Regions from separate parts of the Marinomonas dokdonensis genome, predicted to be linked through region 2. Evidence: predicted binding sites of a transcription regulator. Region 2 holds the regulator's gene; each other region holds the start of a gene.
What was found. Region 2 encodes sigma-54, which starts transcription at its own class of promoters, with help from an activator protein. Its sites were predicted from a motif close to TGGCACNNNNNTTGCTNT; they were not measured.

Region 1 (4,717 bases), on a different contig from region 2:
AAATTGTTGAGCGCAATTTTGATGCTGGCATTGGGGTAAATTTCGGCCAAGCGTGGAATTTCGACTTCATTAATGAAGCGGTTTAACTGTTCTTCAATTGAAGCGGCAAAAAGTCCACCGATTTGTAAACAAATGAAGGCTATTGTTAGCCTTGCTACTCCCATAATGAATACTCTTTATCTCTAGTTGTGTATTTAATATCAGATAGGGGATAAGATATTAGTAAATTTATAAAAATCACTCTATCATTGGGCATTATCTTTTAACACTGGGTAGTTCCCCTTTTTGCTGTTTACTTAAGATTTGTTGGAGGCATGTATGGCTGGCGTTTTAGATAGTGTAAATCAACGCACTCAGCTGGTTGGAGAAAATCGCCTGGAATTGTTGCTGTTTCGTTTAAACGGTAAGCAAATCTACGGCATTAACGTTTTTAAAGTGAAAGAAGTTCTCCAATGTCCTAAATTGACCACCATGCCTCACAGTAGCCCTGTCGTTCGAGGGGTTGCTCATATCCGTGGTGGTACGATTCCGATTCTTGATCTTGGTCTTGCTACGGGTGCTAGCCCAATTGAAAATATTAGCCAATGCTTCGTTATTATTACTGAGTATAACCGTCGTATACAGGGTTTCTTAGTACGCGGAGTTGAGCGTATTGTAAACATGAACTGGAGTGATATTCAGCCACCGCCAAAAGGCTTGTCCAATGACAACTACTTAACAGCGGTTTGTCAGGTTGACAAAGAAATGGTCGAAATTATCGATGTGGAGCAGATTCTTTCCGAAGTGGCTCCGACTCGTCAGGCTATTTCAGATGGTATTGTCACCGATGATGTGCAGGAAAATGCCAAGCAACATCATATCCTAATCGTAGATGACTCTTCCGTGGCGCGGAAACAGATTAAACGCTGTATGGAGCAAGTTGGCTTTGCTACGACAGTGCTGTGTGACGGTCGAGAGGCTCTTGAGTTCCTGCAAGGTATGGTTGCTGATGGCGCAGATGTTACTAAAGAGTTTTCTATGGTCATTTCTGATATCGAAATGCCAGAAATGGATGGTTATACACTAACCACAGCGATTCGTAATGATAGTCGCTTACAAGATCTATTTATCTTGTTGCATACCTCTCTAAGTGGTGTCTTCAATGAAGCGATGGTTAAAAAGGTAGGAGCGGATGGTTTCCTTGCTAAGTTTCAGCCAGATGAACTGGCAAGACTGGCGATCGAAACTGTTCAAGTGCAAAGTGAGTAATTGATTCGACTTTGTTGAATAACTGTTAGAGCTCAATGCTGAAAATTGAGCCTGAAATATGGAGTGTTAATGCTCAGTAGTGCCAATGCTATTACACCTAATGGTTATGTTAAATTTCGAGATTACTTGCAAAAAGTATGTGGCATTTCGCTAAGTGATAACAAACAATACTTAGTGGCAAGCCGACTAGGCCGCATTTTAGAGCGAGAGAAGTTTGATAAAATTGAGCGCTTAGTTGAAGTGCTTGAAGCGGGCCGTAACCCTAAGCTCAAAGAAGAAGTCATAAACGCCATGACGACTAACGAAACTTTGTGGTTTAGGGACTCCCACCCTTTTGAAATACTCAAAAATAAGTTGCTGCCTGAGCACGCTAACGTCCCTTTAAGAATCTGGTCGGCTGCTTCTTCGACGGGTCAAGAACCATACTCCATTAGTATGGTGGTCGAGGAGTCCAAAACTCATAGCAGTCGCTGTGAAATTGTTGCAACGGATATATGCACCAATATCTTAGCTCACGCTAAGCAAGGGGAATACGATAGTTTAGCCATTGCTCGGGGGTTGGGGTTAGATCTTCAAAATAAATACTTCGATAAAATTGATGATAAAACTTGGAAAATTCGCCCTCAGATCAGTAAGCGTGTGAGCTTTAAACACTTAAACTTAATCGACTCTTTTAGTGCCTTGGGTAAATTTGATATTATCTTTTGTCGTAATGTGCTGATCTATTTCTCAGCTGATTTGAAAATGGATATTATTAAACGCATGCACGCTTGCTTAAAGCCCGGAGGATATTTGTTTCTTGGTGGCGCGGAGGCTTTGAGTGGTCTGTCAGTTTACTTTGAAATTGTCCAGTGTCACCCTGGAATTGTTTATAAAGCGAAAGCTTTGTAATTAGAACTCTTGTTTGTAGGCCCGCTTATGCAAATAAGCGGGCTTTTTTTGTCTAAAAAATCCCCACTTTAAGCTATTCGCTATTGCCGCTTTTTGCCGATCAGGAAAAAGTGAAACATTAAGGTGTTGATTTCGTTGTGTTTTTTATTTGGCATCATTATTGCTTTATGTATGTGAAGTGAATTAATACATGAGGTTAGGATGGCAATTTCGTTCGATAAGGCATTTGCAGGACACGATAAAATGTTGGGTTTTAGAAGTGCTCGTGCTGCCATACTTGCAAATAATATCGCCAATGCCGATACGCCTAATTACAAGGCAAGAGATATCTCTTTTGACGGCATGTTGGCGAATGAGCAAGCGAAATTGAAGTTGTCGGCAACCAGTCAGAACCATTTGTCTGGCGGCTCTAGCGCAACAGAAAGCGGGCTTTTTTATCGTAATCCTAATCAGCCATCTTTGGATGGTAACACTGTGGATATGCAGCGCGAACAAGCTGAATTTGCAGAAAACTCGTTACAGTTTGATACCAGCTTTATGTTTCTCGATCGCAAAATTAGCGGCATGAAAAAAGCGCTGACAGGGAATTAATTTTTATGTCTTTAAGTAATATTTTTGCTATTTCAGGCTCAGCTATGAGCGCCCAGACAGTCCGACTGAATACTGTGGCGAGTAATATGGCAAACGTGGACAGCGTGGCAAGCTCTGCAGATCAAACCTATCGAGCACGTAAGCCTGTGTTTTCACAGATGATGAATGACAATATGAAAAATTATGGTTGGTCGAATGCCACCATAGACGAGAGTGGTGCTGGGGTTGGGGTGAAAGTGGATGCCATTGTGGAGTCCGATGCGCCGTTACAACCTAGATATGAACCAGATCACCCTATGGCAAACGAAGAAGGTTATGTGTTTTACCCAAATGTAAACCCAATGGAAGAGATGGCTGACATGATGTCTGCTTCAAGATCCTTCCAAACTAACGTGGAAATTATGAACTCGGCCAAAAGCATGATGCAAAAAATGTTAACGCTTGGTCAGGTATAGGTGATGTATGGCAAATATATCCGATAGTAATCCTTTAAATGGCTTAATCGCTCAGTACGGCACAGAAGGTGCTAAGGCTAAGGCTGGTATCGAAAAACCAGCGGAAGCGGTCACTGAAGCAGGCCTTGCTGATCAGAATGTGTTCCTAAAGCTCTATATTGAACAGCTTAAAGGGCAGGATCCGACTGCGCCTCAAGACACCAATGATATGGTGGCGCAAATGTCTCAGTTTAGCTCATTAGAGAAACTCACCAGCATTTCTGATCAGTTAGAAAATATGGCCTCGGCACTCACCTCTAATCAAGCGTTAAGCGCTTCAACATTAGTAGGTAAGTCAGTCATGATGGATGGCAGCAAGACTGCTGTGACTGATGCTCAGGATGAGGTGTTATTAAAAACCGTTATTCCTGAAGGCTCACGGTCCGCGACATTGAAGATTTATGATGCTGACAATCAGTTGGTAAGAACCGCCGAACTCACTGGGGCGGAGTATAAATGGAACAGACAAGATGATGAGGGAAATATTTTGCCGTCTGGTGAATACCGTTTTGCCGCTTCATCAATGAATGAGAAAGGTGAAGTGTCGGCAATGACGACGCAGCTACCTACTCGCATTCAAGGCGTCACCATTAATGGTGAAAATGGCACGGTTTTAAACGTGGAAAATCACGGCAAGATCAATCTTACAAATGAATTGGAAATTTTAGGGTAATCGGAGGGTATTATGGGTTTCAATACAGCGCTTTCAGGCATTAAGGCCTCAGCAGACTATTTAAGTGTGACAGGTAATAACATTGCCAACGCCGATACTACAGGTTTCAAAAAGTCACGTATCGAATTTGACGATCTCTACAATACCAGTGTTCTTGGTGCCGGCAGTAACAACAGTATTGGTTCTGGTGTTAGTGTGAGTAAGGTGGCGCAAGAATTTTCTTCCGGTAACCTATCTTATACCGATAACAACTTAGACTTAGCCGTTGATGGTAGTGGTTTCTTTGTATTGGGTGGTAATGTTGCTCAATCTTATACCCGAGCTGGTAACTTCAAGTTGGATGCTGATGGTAACTTGGTGACAAACAATGGCCTTAATGTACAAGGTTATAATGCAGTTGACGGTTTAGTGGGAGGTAATCTTGAAAATCTGGTAGTGCCTACGGATCGAATTTTACCTGAAGCAACATCGCAAATTGATTTGAAAGTGAACCTTGACTCCCAAGGGGATGACGTACCGCCTTACATTAAAGATGATTTTGACCCGACTGACCCGGATACGTTTAATTATACTCAAACGGAAAGTGTGGCCGATGCCAATGGTCAGAACCACATCATCACTTACTATTACGCGAAAAGTGAGTTGCCAAATACCTACCGAGTCTATGCTGCTGTGGATGGCAACATGACAGACGATACGGGTGTGCCTTTCATGCCAGAAATGTACGCAACCTATAATAATGCAGAAGGTGGCACAGACTATAACAATGACGGTGTGACTGAAGCGCCATTCGAACTTTTATATCTGGGTGCTGCTGAAC
Region 2 (4,717 bases):
TGGTGAACACTGGCGCCTTTGAAGCCAGCAAAAAAGGCACTGGTCGCGTCACTATGACATTACAACCTCAAACAGAAGAATAAAGAGAATGACATGGCACTTCTAGAAGCAAAACATCTCGCCAAGAGCTATAAAAAGCGCCAAGTGGTGAAAGATGTTTCTTTATCTGTTGAATCTGGTCAAGCCGTCGGTTTATTAGGCCCTAATGGCGCAGGCAAAACCACTTGCTTCTACATGATTGTGGGCATGGTGAGCAATGATGCTGGCGGTATTTTTATTGATGGTCAAGACATCACCAGTAATGCCATGCATACCCGTGCACAAAAAGGCATTGGCTACTTACCCCAAGAAGCCTCCATCTTTCGTAAAATGTCTGTAGAAGACAATATTTCCGCTATTTTGGAGACTCGCAAGGAGCTAAACAAAGCTCAGCAAGCAGAAAAGCTTGAAAGTTTGCTTGAAGAGTTTCATGTTACTCACATTCGCAAGAACCTCGGCATGGCCCTTTCCGGTGGCGAAAGACGCCGCGTAGAAATTGCTCGCGCTCTGGCAATGAATCCAAAGTTCATTTTATTAGATGAACCTTTCGCGGGTGTAGACCCGATTTCGGTGGGCGACATCAAGCTCATCATCAAGCATCTGCAAGACAGTGGCATAGGTGTTTTAATCACCGACCATAACGTACGAGAAACCCTAGACATCTGTGATAAAGCCTACATAGTCGGCAATGGTCATATCATTGCTTCTGGCGACGCGGAAACCGTTATCAATAATGAACAGGTGAAAAAGGTATATCTAGGCGACGATTTCCGCCTATAACCCCCTTATCATTATTGTTCAAAGAGAGTAGTATGCATAACTCGTTCCAATTCACCTATTTAGAAAGAGTTGCTTTATGAAGCAGTCTTTACAGCTTAAAATCGGTCAACAACTGACCATGACACCTCAGTTACAACAAGCCATACGCCTGTTGCAACTCTCTACTTTAGATTTGAAGCAAGAGATCCATGAATTTCTTGAATCCAATCCCCTGCTTGAAATTGACGACGATGAAAGCCCTATCGTCCAAACTACAACAAGCAGCGAAGAAAAAACGGATAAAAAAACCGAATCAGAAAACCCTGTTATCGAAGCTGAAGAAGCTCGCATTGAATCTGAATGGACGGATAGCATTCCTGAAGAGCTGTCTATTGATAGTAATTGGGATGACACCTATCAGAACTCGGCATCAATAGGCGAACAGAGTGGCTACGAAGGTGGCGACACAGATTTTGAAAGCCGCAATGCTCCTGATGAAAGCATTCAAGACCATCTCATTTGGCAGCTTAATCTAACCCACATGTCTGACCGGGACATTGAAATCGCTTACGCCATTATTGAATGTGTTAAATCTGATGGTTATCTGAGCATTACACCGGACGACATTTGGCAATCTCTAAGCCAAGAGCTTGAGGACCTAGAGTTTGATGAAGTCATTGCCGTGCAGCACAGACTTCAGCGCTTTGATCCGGTTGGTGTGTGTTCAATTGATTTAAGAGACTGTTTATTAGTACAACTGGAAGCTTTCCAGAATCACCCTCTTTATAAAAATACTCACAATCTAATTGATAATTACTTACCTCTATTAGGCAACCGCGACTTTACGCAGTTAATCCGTAAAACCAAGCTCAAGGAAGCCGCTTTAAAAGAGGTCATTGATTTAATTCAACAGCTTAATCCAAGACCTGGCTCTGTTATTGATCATGGCGATACCGATTATGTTATTCCTGATGTTTCGGTGAAAAAGGTGAATGATGTTTGGCAAGTGGAGCTCAATAACGACGCCCTGCCACCCGTCAAAATCAATGAAACTTATTCAGCCATGGCGAGCACAGCCGTCAACACGGAAGATGCCACCTACATTAAGACCTCTTTGCAAGAAGCAAAATGGTTCATAAAAAGTTTACAAAGCCGTAATGAAACTTTGTTAAAAGTAGCCAGCTGTATTGTAAACCGCCAAATTGACTTTTTTGAGCTTGGCGAAGAAGCCATGAAACCTATGGTATTGCATGATGTTGCAGAAGAAGTCGGCATGCATGAATCAACCATTTCCCGTGTGACAACGCAGAAATACATGCACACGCCAAAAGGTATTTTTGAGCTTAAATACTTTTTCTCCAGCCATGTAAATACAGCCTCAGGTGGTGAGTGCTCTTCAACCGCCATCCGAGCCATGATCAAGAAATTGGTGGCGGAAGAGCCACCTAAGAAACCACTGAGTGACAATAAGCTGGCGACAACGCTAGCGGACCAAGGCATTCAAGTAGCGCGAAGGACTGTCGCCAAATACCGAGAGGCGATGAACATCCCTCCTTCCAATGAACGAAAACGACTGATTTAAGACGGATGTGACCTTTATCATGCCATTGAAATCACTACTAAAAACTGAGTTGTGTTTTGCCAAACAAGACATAGTGAGTAAAAAAAGAGTTTTAGAGAACCTAGCCAGCATTGTTTCGGACCGCTTACACTGTGAAAACAGCGCTGTTTACGATGCTCTTTTAGGGCGTGAAAAACTAGGCAGTACAGGGGTTGGTAACGGTATCGCCATTCCTCATTGTCGTCTTGAGTCAGCTAACCATACGGCAGTTGTCGTCTTGTCCCTCAACGAAGCGATTGATTTTGACTCCATCGATAGAAAGCCTGTGGATTTGATTTTTGCCTTAATTGTACCGCCACATGAATGTGACCAGCATTTATCAACGCTGGCGAAAATTGCCGAAATGGCGCAATCTTCAGAAACCCTAGACAAACTTAGAGCGGCGAAGACTGACGAAGAATTGTTCAACACGTTCCACTCTTTATTATAAGGAACAGCCATGCTTGAAGAGACAGTTACCATTATAAATAAGTTAGGCTTGCATGCTCGTGCCGCCGGCAAGCTTATTGAAACAACGTCTAGATTTTCATGCGACATCACGATTGAAAAAGATGGCCGCAATGTAGACGGCAAAAGCATTATGGCCATGATGATGCTAGCGGCCAGTAAGGGCACTCAGATCAAGATTAAGACCAACGGTGAAGACGAAGCTGAAGCCTTAAAAAGCGTTATTGAATTAATCAATAATCGTTTTGACGAAGACGAGTAGACTCATGTCTGAGCAATCCATGTTAACTCATCTGCAAACGGTTTCGGACTCTCTTGAGTCCGGTGCCACCATGCAAATACGTTACCTTCTGAACGGGGCCCTACCCGCACAGGACGTTGCTCGCCTTTTAGAATCCTCCCCACCAAAAGAACGTAAACTCCTATGGGAGCTTATCGATTCCGAAAACGAAGGTGACGTCCTTCAATACCTAAGCGAAGACATAGGTGTCCAATTCCTAAAAGAGATGGATACAGAGCGCTTAGTGGCTGTCTCTGAACACTTTGAAAGTGATGACCTCGCCGATTTACTCCAACATCTACCAGAGACAGTTGTAAAAGAAGTTTTGGCCTCTATGACGGCCCAAGACAGAACTCGAGTCGAAACACTATTAAGCTACTCTGAAGACTCGGCCGGCGGCCTGATGAACACGGACACCATCACAATTCGTCCGAATATCACTCTGGATATTGTATTTCGCTATTTGCGACGTCATGAAGAACTGCCAGACATGACTGACAGCCTATTGGTGGTAAGCCGCTCCGATCGCTTACTCGGCTCTCTCCCCATCACCAAATTACTGGTGGCCGATACGGACTTAACCGTTCGCGATGTTATGGAAACAGAAGACGAAGTGATTTACGCCGACACACCTGTCAGCGAAGTTGCGCAACTGTTTGAAAAAATGGACTTGGTTTCTGCTCCCGTTGTTGATAAAAACACCCATAAGTTATTAGGTCGTATCACCATTGATGACGTGGTGGATGTTATTCGAGACGAAGCAGAGCACTCCATGTTGAGCATGGCAGGTCTTGATGATGATGAAGATACCTTCTCGCCTATACTTAAAACTACCAAGCGTCGTGCAGTTTGGTTAGGCATTAACCTGATCACAGCCTTCACTGCCTCTTATGTTATTGGCTTGTTTCAGGACACTCTCGACCAAGTTGTCGCCCTAGCGATCTTAATGCCGATTGTCGCCAGCATGGGGGGCATTGCTGGCTCCCAAGTACTCACCCTAGTAATACGGGGTATCGCTCTCAACCAAATTGGCTCCACCAACACCCGCTGGTTATTAAACCGTGAGCTCATTGTTGGTTTGATTAATGGCTTACTTTGGGCCACGGTTATTGCCGCCCTAACCGCCTTATGGTTTGACAACCTCAAAATTGCCTATATCATTGCGGGCGCAATTATTATAAATCTCTTGTTTGCTGCAACAACAGGCACTCTTTTGCCCATTTTACTTAAGAAAATGGGCATCGACCCAGCCTTAGCAGGCAGTGTTATTCTGACGACAGTGACTGATGTGGTGGGATTTTTATCTTTCCTCGGTCTCGCCACCATTTTTTTAATATAGGTTCCCATGACAGACTTTGATCAATTTGAAAACGAAGAAGATATCCCTAAAAGCAAAACCCAGATCAAGCGAGAAGTGGAAGCGCTACAAGATTTAGGCAAAACCTTACTTGGGTTGAGCAAAAACCAACTTAAAAAAGTGACCATGTCTGATACATTGCGTGAAGCCTTTGCTGAAGCCGACCGCATCAAACAGCGTGAAGCCATGAGACGTCACCTGCAATATATCGGCA
Region 3 (4,717 bases), on a different contig from region 2:
CCACAAAAGATGGTCACTTCTGAAAGGACTCCGAAATGGGTTTAAAAAGCGCGTATTACCTTGTTTCTTTAGCCGCTATTTGGGGAGCCTCATTTCTCTTTATGCGCATTGGGGCACCTTCATTAGGTGGCGCATGGCTTATTGAAGGCCGTGTAGGTTTTGGTGCCGTCTTTCTTTTCTTAGTCATGGTGCTCTTAAAAAAACGCACTCATTTTAGAGAAAACGGAAAACATTACGCCATTATTGGCCTATTAAGCGCTGCACTGCCGTTTCTTTGTTATGGCTATGCCGCCCAGTATTTATCCGCTTCATTAATGTCTGTAGTGAATGCTTTAACGCCGATTTTTGGTACGGCGATCAGTGCTCTTTATTTTCGCAAAGCGCTGGAGGCAAACAAAGTATTTGGCTTGTTACTTGGATTAATTGGTGTTGCAGTCATTGTCGGATTCGATCCAGAAATCGTCAAAGAGAACAATCTCTTAGCTGTATTTGTGGTGATGTGCGCTCCAATTTGCTACGGCATTGTCAGTGTTTACACGCAAAAAGCGAAAAAAGTAGACCCTATTACCAACTCTTATGGCTCCATGTTGATGGCAACCTTGTTCATTGCGCCATTGTTAATCTTTATTCCACCGAATTCGGCGGAAGACATTAATTGGATTGTGATCGCTTCGGTTATCGCTCTAGGCGTTATTTGTACTGGCGTCGCCTTTTTGATTTTCTACAAACTGGTGGACGATATCGGCATGCCGTCCACATTAACTGTGACTTTCTTGATCCCTATTTTTGGTGTCTTCTGGGGCGTCATTTTCTTAGATGAAACTGTCGGCTGGCATACGCTTATCGGCACTATTTTAGTCATAATAGGCACTATGAAGGTCACAGGATTCACCTTGAAAACCGTTGTTAAGCCAACAGGTTAAGTCTTTTAGGACTTAACCTGTCTCACCACTTTAATACCGAGTCGCTTAGCTAAGCGCGCTAGATTAGCTCTGTCCATAGACAGAAACTTAGCCGCCTCTGTCCAATTACCATTAGTATTGTCCAATGTGTTACGAATTAGGTTTCGTTGATAAGCCTCTGTTTCTAAACGAAAATTAATGGGTTCTTTGGCTATGCTGTGACGTTCAGCCATTACTGTGTTTTGCATCCCTTCTTTTTCACCTCTATCTATCTGTAACCCTTTTAGATGATTTTTAGAGATAACAGTAATCCCAGATGGGATATCTGCCTTGGCAAATAAAGCCGCACGAGAGATAACATGTTCCAGTTCGCGTACATTTCCAGGCCAATGATACGTTTCTAATAACCCTATGGCAGAGCTGGATAAAGTAAGTTGTTGTAAGCCTAATTTACGGCGGAATCGTTCAGCGAAGAAACCGGCTAATAGAGGAATGTCTCCTTGTCGATGCCGCAAGGCCGGAACCTGAATAGGAAACACACTGAGGCGATGGAAAAGGTCAGCACGAAAACGTTGTTCTGACACTTCGGTTTCTAAATGACGGTTGGTGGCGGCGATAATTCTCACGTCGATTTTACGAACTTGATCTTTACCAACCGCTTGGATCTCTTGGTTTTGAATGGCTCTTAGTAAGGTGCCCTGTACCTCTAATGGTAACTCACCGATTTCATCGAGGAACAAGGTACCTCCATCTGCAAGCAAGAACTTACCTTGGCGATCACGGTCTGCACCGGTAAACGCTCCTTTCACATGCCCAAATAGTTCACTTTCAATTAAATGATGAGGAATGGCCGCGCAATTCACATACACCATAGGAGAGGCAGATCGTAGGGATGTTTGATGAAGCATACGGGCGACAAGCTCCTTACCAACGCCTGTTTCCCCTTCAATCAAGATCGCAAAGTCAGAAGGTGCCACCAGCTTAATGGCTTGCTCTAGCGCTTTCATCAGATCACTCTGACCGATCATCTCACTGCCATCTTTCACTTGGCCTTGTTCATTGATGGCTTGCAATTCCTGTTGAGCTTGCCATGTTTTATCTTCCAATTGCTCCATCAACATAGCTGTATTCAAGGTCATAGCGGACATGGCGCCAATGATCTCCAACGCTCTTGCATTAATGTCATCAAATACACCAGGAGTAATACTGTCTAGGGTCACCACACCGATCAATTTGCCTTCTAAATACAAAGGTACCCCCATACAAGAATGCACCCGTAGATGATCGTCATGGCCAATGACCATGCCATCGTATGGATCTGGTAATGTAGAATCAGCAGGAAAACGGACAGGGTAATTGCTCTCGCAAATCACTTTCAGTCTAGGATGCTCTTCAATGCTAAAGCGTCTTCCCATCAGATCATCAGATAAGCCCCGCTGAGCAATCGGTGTCAGCACGTCATTATGGTTTACAAGTAATACAACCGCATCGCAATCAATGATAGAGCGTATTGCATACACCAATTCTTCAAAACGACTGGAATGAGCAACAGAGCCCGCAAGATCAAGTGCAAAGCTAAGTAGGGCGTTACTTGAAACCTTATTCATAAAAGAAATCCATTATGGCAATCAAATTTAAGTCTTATTGACTCAAAGGTATCATAAATATTTTATTTAGATAGGTCACATTGACTCTATAAATAAATCAAAAACCATAACCTTATGTTTTTATTGACTATTTTTATTTGGCACGAACTTAGCAAATAATAGAGATAGCAAACACATTAAGTGTTTATTCATTGAGAGCTTATTAACTAAGGGCTTATTCATTAAGGAGACATCATGCTATCTCAACAACATATAGACACGGTAAAAGCGACCATTCCACTATTGGCATCCGCTGGAACAGCGATTACAGAACATTTCTACAATCGTCTATTTACTCACCATCCTGAGCTACAAGATGTGTTCAACATGACACACCAAAACACAGGACGCCAGCCGGCTGCCTTGTTTAATGCCATTGCGGCCTACGCAACACATATTGATAACTTAGACGTACTCACCAGCGCGGTTATGCGTATTGCTCATAAGCACACTAGCTTTAACATCAACCCAGCTCAATACGATGTTGTCGGTCATCATTTAATCGAAACGCTTCGAGAACTCGCACCTGACGCTTTTACACCAGAGGTAGAAGAAGCTTGGGGAGCGGCTTATAAGCAACTGGCCGATATTTTCATCAAAATAGAAAACGATCTTTATGAGGAGCGCGCTGCACAAGCAGGTGGCTGGAAAGACTTCCGTCGCTTCAAAGTCATTTCTAAAATTCCAGAGTCAGAACTGGTCACTAGTTTTGTTTTTGCCCCTGTCGATGGAGGCAATGTCATTGACTATCTTCCAGGTCAATACCTAGGCGTTAAAGTTCACCCTCAAGGCAATGAATACGATGAAATTCGCCAATATTCTTTATCTACCGCACCAAATGGTAAAACATACCGCATCAGTGTGAAACGTGATGGCGAGGGTGATCTTGCCGGTGTCATGTCTCACTATCTACACGACCACCTTAACGTAGATGATGAAGTGGAATTAATGCCACCAGCGGGCGACTTCATCTTCCAAGACAAACAAAAACCAGTGGCTCTCATTTCTGGTGGTGTTGGTTTAACGCCAATGCAGTCCATGTTGGACACCTTGAACCAACAGGGTTACTCACAGCCTATTAGCTATTTACATGCTTGTGCCAGCTCACACCAACATTCCTTTAAAGACCATGTGAATAGCCTAAAAGGGTCTTTACCTTTGAGTGTACACACTTGGTATGAAAAGCCAGATAAAGCAGAAGAAGGTGTCTATGAAGGTAAGATGGCACTAGAGCCAACCAAAAATGACCTGCCTATTGAAGATGGTGATTTTTACTTATGTGGACCTGTAAATTTCATGATGTTTGCAAAACAGCAGCTGGCATCACTAGGTGTATCGTCTGATCGTATTCATTATGAGCTGTTTGGCCCACACCAAGACATTTAATTATCTTGTTTAAACGGCAAAAGTGCGTGAGTGTCTTGGTGATACTCACGCACAGCTTGGGCTTCTTCTTGGCAGTAATGATCAATCGCTTCCGCAAAGCCTGGATGCGCAATATGGTGAATACTGTAGCTAAACACCGGCTCAAAGCCTCGCGCAATTTTATGTTCCCCTTGGGTACCCGGATCAAAGTGCTGTAAGCCACGCTCTAAACAGAACTCGATTCCTTGGTAATAACAGGCTTCAAAGTGCAAACAATCCACCTCTTCGATACAGCCCCAGTAACGCCCATACAAAGAGCGCTCATCAAAGAAGCACCATGAAGCGGCAATCGCTTGTTCTCCTCGATACGCCTGCACTAAGAGCACGCTATCACCCATGGTCTGGGCCAGTTGGGCAAAGAATTCACGGCTTAGATAACCTTGTTGACCACGTTTTGCATAGGTTGACTGATAACACTGATAAAACAGCTCTATGTCATCTTCAGTAAGCTCAGAACCTAGACGACGGGTGAGGTGTATACCTTGTTGCTGTACTTTTTGTCGCTCCTTACGAGCTGCTTTGCGTTTGCGGCTGGAGAAATGACTAAAGTAGTCCTCCATGCTTTTATAATCCCGATTAAACCAATGGAACTGACAGGAAATACGCTCCATTAAGTCATCTTCAGAACGAAGCAAACTGGATTGTGGTGCAGGGCAAAACAGTAAATGCCAACTAGAAAGCTCTCTTTGCTGTCCTGTCTCTGTCATTAATTGAGCCACCACAGGGTACAGAGCATCAATGTCA

Region 1: a site for sigma-54 is predicted at 2,289-2,306, ahead of flgB (flagellar basal body rod protein FlgB). Genes of this name have one in related genera too.
Region 3: a site for sigma-54 is predicted at 2,648-2,665, ahead of hmpA (NO-inducible flavohemoprotein). Genes of this name have one in related genera too.

What each region holds. Positions count from the first base shown of each region.
Region 1 covers NZ_JBRAND010000001.1:613,740-618,456, reverse strand. The annotation lists gene flgA (flagellar basal body P-ring formation chaperone FlgA) at 1-164, opposite strand, end outside; gene ACUM5Y_RS02920 (chemotaxis protein CheV) at 319-1,248, shown strand; gene ACUM5Y_RS02915 (CheR family methyltransferase) at 1,318-2,139, shown strand; gene flgB (flagellar basal body rod protein FlgB) at 2,341-2,730, shown strand; gene flgC (flagellar basal body rod protein FlgC) at 2,736-3,185, shown strand; gene ACUM5Y_RS02900 (flagellar hook assembly protein FlgD) at 3,193-3,897, shown strand; gene ACUM5Y_RS02895 (flagellar hook-basal body complex protein) at 3,910-4,717, shown strand, end outside.
Region 2 covers NZ_JBRAND010000004.1:50,925-55,641, reverse strand. The annotation lists gene lptA (lipopolysaccharide transport periplasmic protein LptA) at 1-83, shown strand, start outside; gene lptB (LPS export ABC transporter ATP-binding protein) at 94-819, shown strand; gene ACUM5Y_RS11005 (RNA polymerase factor sigma-54) at 896-2,380, shown strand; gene ACUM5Y_RS11000 (PTS sugar transporter subunit IIA) at 2,400-2,849, shown strand; gene ACUM5Y_RS10995 (HPr family phosphocarrier protein) at 2,859-3,128, shown strand; gene mgtE (magnesium transporter) at 3,133-4,485, shown strand; gene yjgA (ribosome biogenesis factor YjgA) at 4,492-4,717, shown strand, end outside.
Region 3 covers NZ_JBRAND010000003.1:206,885-211,601, reverse strand. The annotation lists gene ACUM5Y_RS08720 (DMT family transporter) at 36-923, shown strand; gene norR (nitric oxide reductase transcriptional regulator NorR) at 929-2,509, opposite strand; gene hmpA (NO-inducible flavohemoprotein) at 2,744-3,934, shown strand; gene ACUM5Y_RS08705 (GNAT family N-acetyltransferase) at 3,931-4,717, opposite strand, start outside.